4 regions of the Mesorhizobium sp. M1182 genome follow, and region 1 is predicted to be linked to each of the others. Evidence: predicted binding sites of a transcription regulator. Region 1 holds the regulator's gene; each other region holds the start of a gene.
The links. The regulator LexA, encoded in region 1, represses DNA repair genes until DNA is damaged. The targets are predictions, from matches to a motif close to TGTTCNNNNTGTGTTCNG.
Positions count from the first base shown of each region.

Region 2: a site for LexA is predicted at 2,740-2,757, ahead of recA (recombinase RecA). Genes of this name have one in related genera too.
Region 3: a site for LexA is predicted at 2,589-2,606, ahead of NKH33_RS11485 (ATP-dependent helicase). Genes of this name have one in related genera too.
Region 4: a site for LexA is predicted at 2,436-2,453, ahead of NKH33_RS13705 (DNA recombination protein RmuC). Genes of this name have one in related genera too.

Region 1 covers NZ_JAMYMD010000008.1:15,035-19,345, reverse strand. The annotation lists gene kynU (kynureninase) at 1-960, opposite strand, end outside; gene lexA (transcriptional repressor LexA) at 1,408-2,142, shown strand; partial or broken gene NKH33_RS12025 (ComEC/Rec2 family competence protein) at 2,136-4,311, opposite strand, start outside.
Region 2 covers NZ_JAMYMD010000004.1:52,035-56,345, forward strand. The annotation lists gene alaS (alanine--tRNA ligase) at 1-1,257, opposite strand, end outside; gene recA (recombinase RecA) at 1,518-2,615, opposite strand; gene NKH33_RS07300 (PfkB family carbohydrate kinase) at 2,892-3,815, shown strand; gene NKH33_RS07305 (TfoX/Sxy family protein) at 3,850-4,173, opposite strand; gene NKH33_RS07310 (GFA family protein) at 4,264-4,311, shown strand, end outside.
Region 3 covers NZ_JAMYMD010000007.1:128,523-132,833, reverse strand. The annotation lists gene NKH33_RS11485 (ATP-dependent helicase) at 1-2,547, opposite strand, end outside; gene NKH33_RS11480 (glucose/quinate/shikimate family membrane-bound PQQ-dependent dehydrogenase) at 2,800-4,311, shown strand, end outside.
Region 4 covers NZ_JAMYMD010000009.1:115,249-119,559, reverse strand. The annotation lists gene NKH33_RS13715 (cation diffusion facilitator family transporter) at 1-622, shown strand, start outside; gene NKH33_RS13710 (GFA family protein) at 703-1,107, shown strand; gene NKH33_RS13705 (DNA recombination protein RmuC) at 1,147-2,403, opposite strand; gene def (peptide deformylase) at 2,507-3,037, shown strand; gene fmt (methionyl-tRNA formyltransferase) at 3,054-3,983, shown strand; gene NKH33_RS13690 (GNAT family N-acetyltransferase) at 3,980-4,311, shown strand, end outside.

The DNA of each region.
Region 1 (4,311 bases):
GACAAGCTCGATGAACAGATCCGCCAGCGCGATGCTCTTCTTGCGCACCGCCGTCATGTCGACATCGTTCCAGATGTCGAGCGCGCCCTTCAGCGTGCGCATCGACAGGACCGGCTGCGTGCCGCACAGAAACCGGCGGATGCCGGTGCCGGCCGCATAGCCTGGCTCGAAGGCGAAGGGCCGTGCATGGCCCCACCAGCCGGTGAGCGGCTGCTGGATGTCGGAAAGATGCCGCTCAGCCGCATAGATGAAGGCAGGCGCGCCCGGGCCGCCATTCAGATATTTGTAGGTGCAGCCAACGGCAAAATCGGCGTTTGCCTTGTCGAGCTCGACTGGCATCGCGCCGGCGGTGTGGCAGAGATCCCAGACGATCATCGCCCCGGCTTCCTGAGCCCTGCGCGTCAGCGCCGGCATGTCGCGCAGTTCGCCCGACCTATAGTTGACGTGGTTGACCAGCACCACAGCGGTGCGTTCGTCGATCAGCTCTTCGATGGTCGGCGCGTCGACTCCCGAGAGGCGCAGCAGCGTATCTTTTCGCGTCGAAACCACACCCTCGGCCATGTAGAGGTCCGTCGGAAAACTATCGCCCTCGGCGACGATGACCTGCCGCTCCGGTCGCATGGCCATGGCGGCGTGCAGCAGCTTGTAGATGTTGACCGATGTCGTGTCGCAGACCACTGTCTGGCCGGCCGCGGCCCCGATCAGGCGCCCGAGCTGGTCGCCAAGTTCAAGCGGCATGTTGAACCAGCCGGCCGTGTTCCATGCGCGGATGAGATCATGCGACCATTCTTCGGTCGCGGCCTTGTGCAGTTCATCGAAAGCGGCACGTGAAGCAGCTCCTAGCGAATTGCCGTCGAGATAGATCACTCCTTGCGGCAACACAAAGCGGTCGCGCATCGCGCGCAGCGGATCCGCGGCATCCATCGCCTTTATGGCCACGAGATCGGGAATTCCTGTCATGATTTGTCTGCTCCCCCAAGATCCAACGCAACGCCGGACACGCATCGACTGTTCTTCCATTACTTGGTTGCGCGCAGCAAGGCTCCACCGGCGAGAAGCAGCCTGACCAGGCGGTGGAAACCGGGACTTAACCCGAGGTTGGCGTTTTGAGTTCGTTTCGTTCACGGTGCATTGACCAAACCGCACAGTCGATACGGGTTCAATTCCGTGCCTTTTGCCGACCGACGGCCGATGCCAGTGCCGCCTTCTAGGAGGCCAGAAGGGCGCAAACGAAAGCAGAATCAAGGCGATGAGGCTCGCGGCGGTGAAAATGCGTTACGCCGGTAGGGGACGTCGTTTGTTTCCCGAGCCTTAACGCATTCATTAAACTTTAAACAGTTGCGGAACACAACTGGAACAGATAGTGTTTGTTCTGGGTTTGTTTTTCTGATTCTGTTGGGGGTCGCTATGCTGACACGCAAACAACACGAACTGCTTATGTTCATCCACGAAAGGTTGAAGGAAAGCGGTATCCCGCCTTCATTCGACGAGATGAAGGAAGCGCTCGACCTGGCTTCCAAATCCGGAATCCACCGGCTGATTACGGCGCTGGAGGAGCGCGGCTTCATTCGCCGTTTGCCCAACCGGGCCCGTGCGCTGGAGGTGCTACGCCTGCCTGACTCGATCGCCCCCGGCCTCAATGCGGCACGCAAGTTCTCGCCGAGTGTCATCCAGGGCAGCCTTGGGCAAGGCGCCCCTCGGCAGGGCAAGCCGACATCGTCGCGCGTGCCCGCAGCCGGAAATGACGACGATGTCGTCGCCGCCGTTTCGATCCCGGTAATGGGCCGCATCGCTGCCGGTGTGCCGATCGACGCCATCCAGCACCAGACGCATTCGATTTCGGTGCCGCCGGATATGATCATGGGCGGCGAGCATTATGCGCTCGAGGTCAAAGGCGATTCGATGATCGAGGCCGGCATTTTCGACGGCGACACGGTGATCATCCGCAATGCCGATACGGCGAGCCCCGGTGAGATCGTGGTGGCACTGGTCGACGAGGAGGAAGCGACGCTGAAGCGGTTCCGCCGCAAGGGCGCCTCGATCGCCCTGGAAGCCGCCAATCCGGCCTACGAGACGCGCATCTTCGGACCAGACAGGGTCAAGGTGCAGGGCAAGCTCGTCGGACTGATCCGCCGCTACTGAGTTCCGCCCTTGGCGCCGGCTTTGGGATTGTCGGCCCTGCGGTATGGCGGCAGGCCCCGTGCCGCGCGTGAAAATTTCCGTTGCACGTGCCAGGGCCGGTATGATTTTTCGACGGCGAAGCGGATCTCGGCGCGTGTTGCCGCTTGTGGATCGAAATAGACGGCGGCACTTCCCGCGCGCGCCAGTTGCCGTTTGGTGACGACGAGGACCAGCCGGTCGTAGTAGCAGGGGTTATGGGCGGTGGCGTCGTCGATGACGATCAAGCTGGCAAAGGCGCAGGCTGGCCGCGCAGTATCGCGGTCCGTGGCTTGCGCGATGATCGCGCCGGATGGATGCCTGGCAAGGCAGAGGCCGTCCGTGCAAATGAACGGCATGCCCGGCGGCAGGTCGGCCGGATCGGCAATGTCGAATTGCGGGTCGTTCTTTCCAGGGGTTTCCGGCGCGACGATGGCCTCCGATGTGAGCGCGCGTTTCCAGTTGTCGATGGTGAACTCATTCGGGCGTGCCCGGTTGACCGCGAGTTCACCGCTGCCGATCGACAGCGCGACCAGCCGTGCGTCCTCCGAGACCAATACGTCGGGTATGCGTGTCTGCGTTGTCGTCAGCAAGCCGGCGAGCGCAAAAGGAAGTGCCGCCAGCCGCAACCACGTCGTCGCCATGCTGGCAATGACGAGGGCGATCGTCACCAGAAGGACGGATCTCAGCGAAATCAGCCCGACCGCATCGATCGGCGAGCGCTCCGAGATCCACCCGGACAGGGCGATCATCGCCGTCAGCCCCTTGCCCATGACATAGAGGAAAGGGCCATCCGCACCGAACGGCATCGCCAGCGCGCTGAGAACGGCGAAGGGCATGACGACCAGTGAGACGATGGGCATGATGGCCAGATTGGCGAACAGGCGAGCGGCGCCACGCGCTGGAAATGCCATATGGCGAAAAGCGCCGTGGCGCTCCCTGCAATGATCGAGGTCATCGCCAGACCGCACATGCCCAGCAGGACCTTTCGAGTGGCAAGGCGTAGCGGCGACTGCCGCGGCGGCGGCGTGGTGGCCCTCCCGGCGCGGTAATCGGACCAGCCTGCATAGGCGCCGACAAGGGCCGCCGTCGCGGCGAAGGACATCTGGAAACTCGGACCGACCACCTCGTGCGGCGACACCAGGATGACCGCGATGGCCGAGATCGCCAGGTTGCGCATGGTGAGCGCGGCCCGGTCGACCAGCACGGCGATAAGCATCACCGCCAGCATGATGAAGCTGCGTTCGGCCGCCACGACAATGCCGGAAAAGACGAGGTAGGCCGCAATCGAAAAAAGCGCGGCGGCCGCGGCATACTTCTTGACCGGCCGTCGCGATGAGAAATCGGGAAACAGCGCAAAGGCACCCCGCAGCAGCGCCATGATGGTGCCGGCGACCAACGCCATATGCAGCCCCGAGATAGAGATGATGTGGTAGATGCCGGTGCGCCGCATCGCTTCGTTGATCTCCTCGGGAATGCCGGCGCGCACGCCGACGATCAGCGCAGCAGCAATCTCGCCCTCGGCACCGCCGATGCGGCTGCGGATATGGTCGGCGATGGATTCGCGCGCGTCTTCGATCGCGGAAGAAAGCTGCGCGGCAAGCGGCATGCTGCCCGACGACACGACTTTCGGATTGCCGAGAAAAAAGCCGCTGCCGCCGATACCGGCGAAATAGCTGTCGAACGAGAAATCATAGCTGTCGGGCCGCACCGGGCCGGTCGGCGGCAGCAGCCGCACATAGCCGGTGATCTCGGAACCGGCGGTCAGCTCAGCCGGTATCTTCATCGCCGAAACGCGGACCCGTTCCGGCATGTAGCGCAGTGTCGGCCTGGCCGTTGAGATCACATCGATTGTCAGCCTGATGCGGCCGCTCGCCATGGGCTCGTACGATACAACGCGACCCGTCAGCCGCGTCGAGATTTCGGAGCCGAGCATATGCGTTCCGACACGCCATGTCTCGAACTTGGCGGCAAGTACGCCAAGCGCGCAGAGCAGCGCCACCATGAAGCACAGGCGCGTCCTGGGCCATGACCGCGAGACGACGGCACAAAGGGTCGCGAGGAGCGCGATTGCGATCGGCTGTGGAAAGGCCGGCTCCACCGACAGCCCGAAATAAACGACCACCCCGCATGCGAGGAACACCGGCACCAGCA
Region 2 (4,311 bases), on a different contig from region 1:
GGTGAAGCCGGCAAGGTTGACCGAGATGTTGCGCTGGCGCAGCGCATCCTGCGTCAGATCGAGCGGAAAGCCATAGGTGTCGTAGAGCTTGAACGCTGTCTCGCCATCCAGCATGTCGCCGGAGGCCAGCTTTTCCGTCGCCTCGGAAAGCAAGCCCAAGCCGCGCACCAGCGTCTTACGGAAACGAGTTTCCTCAAGCTTCAGCGTTTCGGTGATCATCTGTTCGCCGCGCACCAGTTCCGGGTAGGCTTGGCCCATCTCGCGGACCAGCGCCGGCACCAGGCGCCACATCAGCGGATCGTGGGCGCCGAGCAACTGCGCGTGGCGCATGGCGCGGCGCATGATGCGACGAAGCACGTAGCCGCGGCCTTCGTTGGACGGCAGCACGCCGTCGGCGACCAGGAAGCAGGACGAACGCAAATGGTCGGCGATGACGCGGAACGATGCGACGGTGCCCGCATCCGGACCTTTGCCAAGCGCCGACGACGCAGCGTCGATCAGGTGGCGGAACAGGTCGGTTTCGAAGACGCTTTCAACGCCTTGCAGGATGGATGCCATGCGCTCGAGGCCCATGCCTGTGTCGATCGACGGACGCGGCAGGTCGACGCGCTCGTCCTTCGTCACCTGTTCGTACTGCATGAACACCAGGTTCCAGAATTCAAGGAAACGGTCGCCATCCTCCTCGGGGCTGCCGGGAGGGCCGCCCCAGATATGCTCGCCGCGGTCGATGAATATCTCCGAACACGGCCCGCAAGGCCCGGTGTCGCCCATCGCCCAGAAATTGTCCGAAGTCGCGATGCGGATGATGCGATCGTCCGAAAGGCCGGCGATCTTCTTCCAGTACGAGGCCGCCTCGTCGTCGGTGTGGTAGACGGTGACCAGCAGCTTGTCCTTCTTCAGCCCGAACTCCCTGGTGATCAGGTTCCAGGCAAGCTCTATGGCCCGCTCCTTGAAATAGTCGCCGAAGGAGAAATTGCCGAGCATCTCGAAGAAGGTCAGGTGGCGCGCGGTGTAGCCGACATTGTCGAGGTCGTTGTGCTTGCCGCCGGCGCGAACACTCTTCTGGGCAGTCGTGGCGCGCGAATAGGGCCGCTTCTCCAGACCGGTGAAAACGTTCTTGAACTGCACCATGCCGGCATTGGTGAACATAAGCGTCGGGTCGTTGCGCGGCACCAGCGGGCTTGACGCGACGACCTCGTGACCTTCCTTGCGAAAATAGTCGAGAAATGCCGACCGGATCTCGTTGACGCCACTCATGAATACTGCCTTTTCGAGAGAACCGCCGGCTGCCGGCGGAAAATAGACATGGCCTTTTTAGCGGTCGCACCGCAGCCTGTCCAGAAACACCAAATGGGCTCAAATCCCGGCTTTCACCAGCGCCTTGAAATGCGTCTGCCTCGCCGTCAAACGCGAACCGCCGGCCCTGGGCCGGCGGTTCGAAACGCATCGATTACGCAAACTCAAAATCAAAACATCAAATCGAAACCTGGCTGAGGCTCAGCGAGGCGTCGCTTGCCCTACATCACCCCAGCGTCGTCCTCGAAACCGTCATCGCTGCTTTCGGAGCCGCCGTTCTCAAGGAATTTCTCAGCGATCAGCCCGGCATTCTGCCGTAGCGCCAGCTCGATCTCGCGCGCCGTGTCGGGATTGTCGCGCAGGAACAGTTTTGCGTTTTCGCGGCCCTGGCCAAGACGCTGCGAATTGTAGGAGAACCAGGCGCCCGACTTTTCGACCACGCCCGCCTTGACGCCGAGATCGACCAGCTCGCCGGTCTTGGAGACGCCCTCGCCATACATGATGTCGAACTCGACCACCTTGAAGGGCGGCGCCAGCTTGTTCTTGACGACCTTGACGCGGGTCTGGTTGCCGACGACCTCGTCGCGATCCTTGACCGAGCCAATGCGGCGGATGTCGAGGCGGACCGAGGCATAGAATTTCAACGCATTGCCGCCGGTCGTCGTCTCGGGCGAACCGAACATGACGCCGATCTTCATGCGGATCTGGTTGATGAAGATGACCATGGTGTTGGAGCGCGAGATCGAGGCGGTGAGCTTGCGCAGTGCCTGGCTCATCAGGCGGGCCTGCAGGCCGGGCAGCGAATCGCCCATCTCGCCTTCGATTTCCGCCCGCGGCGTCAACGCCGCCACCGAATCGACCACCAGCACGTCGATGGCGCCGGAGCGCACCAGCGTGTCGCAGATCTCCAGCGCCTGCTCGCCGGTATCGGGCTGCGAGATCAAAAGGTTTTCGAGATCGACGCCGAGCTTGCGGGCATAGACCGGGTCGAGCGCGTGCTCGGCATCGACGAAGGCGCAGATGCCGCCCTTCTTCTGGGCTTCGGCCACCGTGTGCAGCGCCAGCGTCGTCTTGCCCGAGCTTTCCGGCCCGTAGATCTCGACGATGCGGCCGCGCGGCAGGCCGCCGACGCCAAGCGCGATGTCCAGCCCAAGCGAGCCGGTCGGCACCGTCTCGATCTCGACGACCTGCTCGTTCGCGCCGAGCCGCATGATCGAGCCCTTGCCGAAGGCACGCTCAATTTGCGACAGCGCCGCATCCAGAGCCTTTGATTTGTCCACCGCTTTGTCCTCTACAAGCCGCAAAGAATTCTGAGCCATGATACATCACCCCGTGGTCGTCAATGGAGGCCGGACAATCCCGCAATCCTTAAAAGAATGTACCTCATTTGTTCTCATTTGTCAATGAGCACCAAGGGCTTGAAAAATAACGCATATCCCTATTTGTTCTATTTTTGTTTCGCAATTATCGCTTCCGATGTGTCTCGCCTCGCGTGCGGCGCCGTTGCCGTTACCGACCGAATCGGACCCGCGATTGCAGGGTTCCGCCCGGCGACCTAGTCTCCCCGGGCAACAGCTAAAGGGCATTTTGACGGCATGATCAAATCCCCGACGATCCTGGCCGTGGGCGGCGCCTATATCGAGCGGCGCGGCCGGGTTGCCGGCGCCTTCGTGGCGGCCGCTTCCAACCCCGGCACGATGCGCGAGCATGTCGGCGGCGCCGTCTTCAACGCCTTGCGCTGTGCGGTGCGCCGCGGCGTCTCGGCCTCGCTGCTTTCGGTGCGCGGCGGCGATGCCCTTGGCGACACGGTCTTACGCGCCGTCACCGAGGCCGGCGTTGCCGACCTGTCGGCGGTGTTCCTCGACCGAGCAACGCCAAGCCATACGATGCTGATCGACAGCGACGGCGGGCTGATCGCCGGCCTTGCCGACATGGTGCTCTACGAGCTGGCGCTTCCCAAGCAGATCCGCCGCGCCAAGGTGCGGGAAGCGATCGGTTCGGCCGACGCGGTGCTGTGCGACGCCAACCTGCCGTCGACCGCGCTGGAGCGGCTAGCGGCACTCGCCGCTGGCAAGCCGGTGTTTGCGCTTGCGGTCTCGCCCAACAAAGCGGCGCGGCTGACGCCGGTGCTCGACCGTCTGGCGATGGCCTTCATGAACCGGCACGAGGCCGGCGTGCTCGCCGGCGTCCAAATCGATCAAGGCATCGTCGACGGCCTGAGACGCGCCGGGCTGAAAAGCGGCGTGATCACCGCCGGCGACGAACCAGTGCTCGGTTTCGACGAATTGAGCGCGTTCTCGATCTCGCCACCGCCGCTGCAAAAGCGGACCGATGCTGCCGGCGCCGGCGACGCATTGGCAGGCGCCACGATCGCTGCCCTGCTGCGCGGCCTGACGCTGCGCGCGGCACTGCGCGAAGGCATTGCCGCAGCGATGCTCGTCGTCGAGAGTGCCGCCTTCACCAGCGCTGGCTTTGCCGAAGCGCTGGCGCTCGTGCCCGAGGCGCGGGAGCTGGCATGAAGTGCGGCCCGGAATTGCCGAAGCATGACGCAGCCTATTTGCCGGCGCGCCGTCCTGCCTCGTAGGCGCGGCGCGCCCAGATCGCCATCTCGTCGGGATCGTCGAATGCGCTGTCGGGAACGCTCCAATAGGGCATCGACACGAGCTTGCCGTGGCGCGAGCCGGTATAGGTCCATTGCCGGCAGCCGGCCGCTTCGAATTCCGGGGCGCTTTCGGCGTCGGCCTTCAGCATCAATTCGCCACCGATGACGATGGCGACGATGACGCCGTCGAAATAGATGCCCTTGCCGCCGAACAGCTTGCGGATGCTGACCGGGCCGAGGCCTTCGAAAAGCTCTTCTATGCGCTCGTTGTCCATGCGGCGATCATGTCACCCGGATTTCCCCTTGTCATCGCCGCAACCGGCGCCATCCTGACAAAGTTCAAATCACTTTCGTCGGAGTTTCTCATGCCGCTTCTGCTCAAAGGGTCCTGCCGGTGCAATGCCGTGCGTTTC
Region 3 (4,311 bases), on a different contig from region 1:
GCCGTCGATGGTGCGGCCCTTGACCGAGGTGCGGCCGGCGCCGTAGCCGGAGTCGGTTTCGCCATAGCCGATGCGCTCGACCTGGTGGCCGGAGCGGGTGCCCCAATTGCGGTCGGTCGCCTCGGTGCGGTTGGCCTGAGCGCGCTGCCAGCCCGGTGTCGCATAGGTGCTGGAGAAAGCGCCGGATTTTTCAGCACCGTTATTGCCGCCAATGTTGTCGAAGCGCGATGCCCCATAAGGGTTCTGCCTGCCTGCACCTTGGCCGCCACGACCGGAGGCGAACGAGCCGCCGCCATAGGCATTGCCGTAGCCGCCGTAGGAGTTGCCGCTCTCGGAAACTTCGACATGGGCTTCCGGCAGCTCGTCGATGAAGCGTGACGAGATGGTCGATTGCCAGAGGCCGTGGATGCGGCGGTTGGAGACGAACCAGATGTGCAGGTTCTTCTTGGCGCGGGTCAGCCCGACATAGGCGAGGCGGCGTTCCTCCTCCAGCCCTGAGCGGCCGCCCTCGTCGAGGGAACGCTGGTGCGGGAACAGGCCTTCCTCCCAGCCGGGCAGGAACACGGTTTCGAATTCGAGGCCCTTGGCCGAATGCAGCGTCATGATGTTGACGGCATCGAGTTCGGCGTTCTGCTCGGCGTCCATCACCAAGGCGACATGTTCAAGGAAGGAGCGCAGCGATTCATACTCCTCCATGGAGCGGATCAGTTCTTTTAAGTTCTCGAGCCGACCGGGCGCTTCGACCGAGCGGTCGTTCTTCCACATGTCGGTGTAGCCGCTCTCCTCCAGAATGGTCTCGGCGAGCTCGGTGTGCGGGGTGGTTTCCAGCGCCTTCTGCCAGCGCTCGAAATTGGCCGCGACCTCACGAAGTGCGGCGCGTGGCTTCGGCTTCAGCTCGTCGCTCTCGGCGAGTTTTGCCGCCGCCTCCAGCATCGGGATGCGCAGCGAGCGTGCGGTGTCGTGGATCTGGCGGATGGTGGCCTCGCCCAAGCCGCGCTTCGGCACGTTGACGATGCGCTCGAAGGCGAGGTCGTCGGCGCCTTGCGCAACGACGCGGAAGAAGGCCAACGCATCGCGGATTTCGAGGCGCTCGTAGAAGCGCGGGCCGCCGATGACGCGGTAGTTGAGGCCGAGCGTGACGAAGCGGTCCTCGAATTCGCGCATCTGGAAGGACGCGCGGACGAGGATCGCCATGTCGTTGAGATTGTGCTTCTGGCGCTGATAAGCCTCGATGGTCTCGCCGACGGCGCGGGCCTCCTCTTCGGAATCCCAGGCGGCGTGGACATGCACCTTCTCGTCGTCCTCGGCGATCTTTTCGGTGAACAGCGTCTTGCCGAAGCGGCCCTCATTGTGGGCGATGAGGTGGGAGGCGGTGCCGAGGATGTGCGCGGTCGAGCGATAGTTGCGCTCCAGCCGGATGATGGTGGCGCCGGGAAAATCCTTGTCGAAGCGCAGGATGTTGTCGACCTCGGCGCCGCGCCAGCCATAGATCGACTGGTCGTCGTCGCCGACGCAGCAGATATTTACGGTGGACAGGCGCGGGCTTCCCTCCCCCTTGAGGGGAGGGTGGCCGGGCGAAGCCCGGTCGGGTGGGGTCCGTGCGGCAGTGCTTGACCTACCGGCGGCAGTGCTCGACGCTCTAGCGGTGCCTTCTGCGGCAACCCCCTCCGCCCGCTTCGCGGGCACCTCCCCCTCAAGGGGGGAGGATTGCGGCCGCTGTGCCAGCAGCCGCAGCCACATGTACTGGGCGGTGTTGGTGTCCTGATATTCGTCGACGAGGATGTAGCGGAAGCGCTTGTGGTATTCCTTCAGCACGTCCGGATTGGCGCGGAAGATGCGGATCGGATGGCACAGGAGATCGCCGAAGTCGCAAGCGTTCAGCGTTTTCAGCCGCTCCTGATAGGCCTTGTAGAGCTCGCGGCCCTTGCCGTTGGCGAAGGCACGGGCATCGCCCTCGGGGATGTCGGCGGGGCCAAGGCCCTTGTTCTTCCAGCCGTCGATCATCTGGGCGAACTGCTTGGCCGGCCAGCGCTTGTCGTCCAGCCCTTCGGCCTGGATAAGCTGCTTGATCAGGCGCACGACATCATCCGTGTCGAGAATGGTGAAGTCGGATTTGAGCCCGGCCAGCTCGGCATGTCTGCGCAGCAGCTTCACTCCAATCGAGTGGAAGGTGCCGAGCCACGGCATGCCCTCGACATTGCCTTCACCGATCAACAGGCCGATGCGCTGCTTCATCTCGCGCGCCGCCTTGTTGGTGAAGGTGACGGCGAGGATCTGCGAGGGGAAAGCCTTGCCGGTGGCAAGGATGTGGGCGATGCGGGTGGTCAGGACGCGCGTTTTGCCGGTGCCGGCGCCGGCCAGCACCAGCACCGGGCCTTCGGTGGTTTCCACCGCCAGCCGCTGCTCGGGGTTGAGGCCGTTGAGATAATCGGGCGCGTTGTTCTGGTTGCTGCGGGCAGCCATGGCGCGCGCGGCAATGCCCGACGGGGCCGCGGGCCGCGCGTTCGGTTCGTCAAAAAAAGGCATGTCTTCCGAAAAGCCGGACATCTCCCCCCGAATGTAGTGATTCGGCAGCGAAAGGCCAGAAGTGTCTCCGTTTTGTTCTCTGTCCAGTCGGTAGACTCACAATCTGAATGGGTCCGCTAACCAAAACGCCGGGCTTGCTGAGGGTCGGCACCGTAAAACGCCGAGCTTGCTTGACAGGGGAAGCGGGCCGGAGAAAGTTGCGTGGGGGCAGGAGCGCAATGCCGGGTTGCCCATGGACGCGTCGCGGAGCGCACCAGTCGAAGGAGCACCGTCTTGGCTGTGGTCATTACCTCCCTGATCCTTTTCCTCATCGGCTTGGCGGTTGGCGGCGGCGGCATCTGGCTCGTGACGCTGGGCGGCAGCTGGTACTACGTCATCGTCGGTCTAGCTTTCCTTGTCGCGGCCTGGCTGCTCTACAGGCGCAGATCCACGGCGCTGTGGCTCTACGCGGCGATCGTGCTCGGCACGCTCGCCTGGGCGGTCTGGGAGATTGGCTTCGACTGGTGGGAGCTCGGCCCGCGCGGCGGCATCATCGTGCTTGTCGCGCTATGGCTGTTGACGCCATGGGCGCGGCGCGGGCTTACCGGTCCCGACGGACGCGCGCCGCTTATCCTCGCCGTGCTGGCATCGCTTGCCGTCGCCGGCTATTCGATGACGACCGATCCAAAGGATATTGCGGGTGAACTCAACACCGACAAGGTGACGCCGACGGCCGATCTTGGCGGCAACGTGCCGGCTGGCGAATGGCACTATTACGGTCGCACGCAATATGGCCAGCGCTATTCGCCGCTCGACCAGATCACCGCTGAAAACGTTGCCAATCTGCAGCCGGCCTGGACCTACCGCACCGGCGACGTGAAAGGGCCCGACGACATCGGCGAGACGACCTATCAGGTGACGCCGCTAAAAATCGCCGACACGCTCTACATCTGCACGCCGCATAATTTCGCCATCGCCATCGATGCCGCGAGCGGCAAGGAGAAATGGCGGTTCGATCCGCAGGTCAAGCTCAACAAGGACCGCCAGCACCAGACCTGCCGCGGCGTGTCCTATTATGCCGATGCCAAGGTCGCCGCCGGCCAGCCCTGTGCCACACGCATCTACCTGCCGACATCCGACGCCCGGCTGATCGCGCTCGATGCGGCGAATGGCCAGGTCTGCCCGACTTTCGCCGAAGGCGGCACGCTGAACCTGCTCGCCAACATGCCATATCCGAAGCCGGGCTATTATTATTCGACCTCGGCGCCGCTGATCGTCGCCAACAAGATCATCGTCGGCGGCGCGGTCAACGACAATTATTCGACGCAGGAGCCGTCCGGGGTCATCCGTGCCTACGATGCCGACACCGGCGCGCTGTTGTGGAATTGGGATTCCGGCAATCCGGACCAGACGACGCCGCTGCCGCCGGACCAGACCTACACCAACAACTCGCCCAACATGTGGTCGACGGCAAGCGCCGACGAGAAGCTCGGCCTGCTTTATGTGCCGCTCGGCAACAAGACGCCGGACCAGCTCGGCGCCGGGCGCAGCGCCAATGACGAGAAATTCTCCTCGTCGATCACCGCGCTCGATCTCAACAGCGGACAATTGCGCTGGGTGCGGCAGACCGTGCACCACGATCTCTGGGACATGGACGTGCCGGCGCAGCCGACGCTGGTCGACATCACCACGGAAAGTGGCGTGGTGCCGGCGCTGGTCGGGCCGACCAAGCAGGGCGACCTCTATGTGCTCGACCGGCGCAGCGGCGAGCCGATCGTTCCGGTCAAGGAAGTGCCGGCACCGGGC
Region 4 (4,311 bases), on a different contig from region 1:
GAACTACGCTGTCCTTGGCCTTTCCTTCCTCTTCGAAGGCACCTCTTGGCTGGTGGCGCTGAAGGAATTCCGCCACCAAAAAGGCAGCCACGGCTGGCTTGAGGCGGTGCAGCTCAGCAAGGATCCGAGTGTCTACACCGTACTCTTCGAGGACAGCGCGGCACTTCTCGGCCTCGTTGTCGCCTTCGCCGGGATATTGGCGGCGGAATTGCTGGACATGCCGAAGCTCGACGGCGCCGCGTCGATCGGCATCGCGCTGATCCTGGGCGCGACCGCGATCTTCCTGGCGCGAGAAAGCAAGAGCCTGCTGCTCGGCGAACCGGCCTCGCCCGAGGTGCAAACAGAGGTGCTGGCCATCATCCAGCAGGACCCGGCGGTGCAACGGGCAAATGGCGTGCTGACGCTGCATATGGGTCCGCAGGAGATCGTCGCCGCTTTGAGCATCGAGTTCGAGGATCATTTGTCGGCGCCGGAGATAGAGACCTGTGTCGAGCGCCTCGAGACGCGGCTGAAGGCGGAGATGCCGGAGGTGACGCGGCTGTTCGTCAAGCCGCAGACCACCGGCACCTGGGAACGCCGGAGCAAGGCCTTGGCGGGGGCATCCGGACAAGAACCGGCCTAAGGAAAATGGCTTGAGGAAATCGATGCGCCATCGGGCAGTCCCGGCTATGATCGCAGGCAAAAGCTCCAGGAGGAACGAAGATGAAAATCGACGGCGCGTGTCATTGTGGCGCTATCACTTACGAGGCCGAAGTCGATCCGGAAAAGACCACCATTTGTCACTGCATCGATTGTCAGAAGCTAACCGGAACGGCTTTTCGCGTCACCGTGCCGGCGTCCGAGGACAATTACAGGATCACCAAGGGCACGCCGAAGATCTATATCAAGACCGGTTCGAGTGGCGCCAAGCGCGCCCAGGCATTTTGCGGTGAGTGCGGCTCGCATCTCTACGCCACGTCGGCGGGCGAGGGACCGAAGGTTTACGGTATCAGGGTCGGCACGGCACGGCAGCGCGAGCAACTGGTGCCGAGAAAGCAGATCTGGCACCGCTCGGCGCTGCATTGGCTGCCGGAATTCGAAGGCACAACCATCATCGAGGAGCAGTAGCGCCAGACCCGGGCGAAGCCTCCGGTTCCGGCGTAGCTCTCAATCGTCGCCTTCGACGACCCTTAGTCTCAACTGCCCGGTTTTCGAATCGGCGACGCGCGGGCTGCTTTCCGCTTTTGCTCCATTCGAACCAGCGGTGTCCTCCGCCGGCTGCACGCCAAACTCCAGCGCCTCGATCTTTTGTCCGCGCCTGGTCACCTTCGATGTCGAGACCAGAATGTCGTCGATATCCTTGGCCGATTGGCCGAAATGCGTCTGCAATTTGCGCACCCGCTCGTCGAGCCGGGAGACGTCTTCCATCAGCCGGATAACCTCGCCCTGGATCAGGTGTGCCTGCTCGCGCATGCGGGCATCCTTGAGGATTGCCTGGATGACCTGGATCGACAGCATCAAAAGCGATGGCGAGACGATGACGATCCGCGATCGATGCGCCTTTTGGACAACGGCCTCGAAATTCTCATGGATTTCGGCGAACACCGATTCTGAGGGCACGAACATGAAGGCGGTGTCCTGCGTCTCGCCCTGGATCAGGTATTTTTCGGAAATATCGCGGACATGCACCTCGATGTCGCGGCGGAAAGTCTGTGCGGCGGACTTCTGCAGGTCGGCGCCTTCGGCGGCACGGATGGCATTCCACGCCTCGAGCGGAAACTTTGCGTCGATGGCAAGCGACGGCGCGCCGTTCGGCATCTTTACCAGGCAGTCGGGCCGGCTGCCATTCGACAAGGTCGCCTGGAATTCATAAGCGCCGTGCGGCAATCCGTCGGCGACGATGGCTTCCATACGCGACTGGCCGAAGGCGCCGCGCGTCTGCTTGTTGGAAAGGATCGCCTGCAATTGCACGACCTGGCCGGCCAGCGACTGGATGTTGCCTTGCGCAATATCGATGACCGCCAGCCGTTCCTGCAGCTTGGCGAGGCTCTCATGCGTCGATCTCGTCTGCTCGGTCATGGTCTGGCCCAGGCGGCCGGTCATGGCATCGAGACGCTGGCCGATCGACTGTGTCAGTTCCGCCTGGCGCGCCCCGAACACTTCGGCGATGGCGCCCATGCGGCCCTGCATTTCCGCTTGGGATTGCAGAATGCCGGCCATCCGCGCCTCGGCGTCGCGGGCGTGGTCGGCGGCTTCGGCGGCCGCCACTGCACGCGCCTTGGCCGATCGCCACAGCGCAACGACGAGCGCGACGAACAGTCCAAGGAACAGCATTGCGCCGAAACCCAGGGCATGGCCGAGCGTGAGCGTGGTGGCGCCGAGGCGGGCGACAGGTTCGGACAGGATGGTGGCCAGATCGTTCATGCCGACAGCATAGATGATTCGGTCTGCCGGCACAGATCAAAACGTGAACGACCCGAAGGCGTCCCGGTTGACGCTTTTCCTGCGAGGTCTTAGGTGAGACGCCATGTCGATCAAGCCGCTTATCATCCTCCCCGATCCCGTCCTGCGCCAGGTTTCAAAACCGGTCGAGCGTGTCGATGGCGATTTGCGCAAACTGGCCGGCGACATGCTGGACACCATGTATGACGCGCCCGGCATCGGCCTCGCAGCGATCCAGGTCGGCGAACCCTTGCGCATGCTGGTGATCGACCTGGCCAAGGAGGACGAGACGCCGGCGCCGCACGTCTTCATCAATCCCGAAATCCTTGAAAGCTCCGACCAGCGTTCGGTCTACGAGGAAGGCTGCCTGTCGATCCCGGATTACTATGCCGAGGTCGAGCGTCCGGCGGCGGTGCGGGTGAAGTTTCTCGACCGCGACGGCAAGCTGCAGGAGATCGAGGCCGAGGGGCTGATGGCGACCTGCCTGCAGCATGAAATCGACCACCTCAATGGCGTGCTGTTCATCGATTACATCTCCAAGCTGAAGCGCGACATGGTGGTCAAGAAATTCAAGAAGCTCGCCAGGGACAAGGCGCCGGGCAAGATGGTGGGGTAGGCGTCGACGAATGCCCCTGCGTGTCATCTTCATGGGTACGCCCGAATTCTCCGTGCCGACGCTGCGGGCGATTGCCGGGGCCGGGCACGAGTTGGCAGCCGTCTACACGCAGCCGCCGCGCGCCGGCGGCCGGCGCGGGCTCGAACTGACGCCGTCGCCGGTGCAGCGCGAGGCGGAGCGGCTTGGCATCGAGGTGCGGTCGCCGGTGTCGCTGAAGGGCGAGGCGGAGCAGGAAGCGTTCCGCGCCTTAGGTGCCGACGTCGCCGTGGTCGTCGCCTACGGGCTGCTCCTCCCCAAACCCATTCTCGAGGCGCCGCGGCTCGGTTGCCTCAACGGCCACGCATCGCTGCTGCCGCGCTGGCGCGGCGCTGCCCCTATCCAGCGCGCCATCATGGCCGGCGATACCGAAACGGGCATGATGGTGATGCGGATGGAGGAAGGCCTCGACACCGGCCCTGTGGCAATGGTTGAAAAATGTCCCATTGGACCCGACATGACGGCCGGCGATCTGCACGATCGGCTGATGGTCTTGGGTGCTTCGCTCATAGTGCAAGCGCTCGAACGGCTGGAGCGGAATACGCTGACATTTACCACACAGGCGGAGGTGGGGGTGACCTACGCCAAGAAAATCGATAAATCGGAGACTCGCATAGACTGGCTGCGACCTGCCGGCGACGTGCACAACCAGATTCGCGGCCTGTCGCCCTTTCCCGGTGCATGGTGCGAGGCCGAAATCGGCGGCCGCGTGGAACGGCTGAAACTGCTTCGCTCGACGCTCTCGCAAGGCGCCGGCGAACCGGGAGGAATTCTCGATGACCGGCTGACAGTCGCCTGCGGGTCAGGCGCGATCAGGCCGGTCGAAGTTCAACGTGCGGGCGCAAGGCCCATTGCCGCGCAGGAGTTTCTGCGCGGCGCCAAGCTCGAAAAAGGAATGAAATTGTTATGAGCATGATGTCCATACGCGCGGCGACGCCGCGGGACCGCGAGGCGATCCGCCTTGTCGAAGAACACGCATTCGGCCAGCAGACGGAGGCCGGACTGGTCGACGCGCTGGTCACCGGCGGTGATGCCGTCGTCGAACTGGTGGCGGACGAAGACGGGCAAGTGGTCGGCCATATCCTGTTTTCACGGCTTTTCGTGCAGAATGGCGGCAAGAGCTTCCCGGCGGTGGCTTTGGCTCCTTTGGCGGTCGAGCCGTCGTTCCACGGCACCGGCATCGGCGGTGCGCTGGTCCGCGAGGCGCATATCCGCCTGAAGGCTGCTGGCGAGACGCT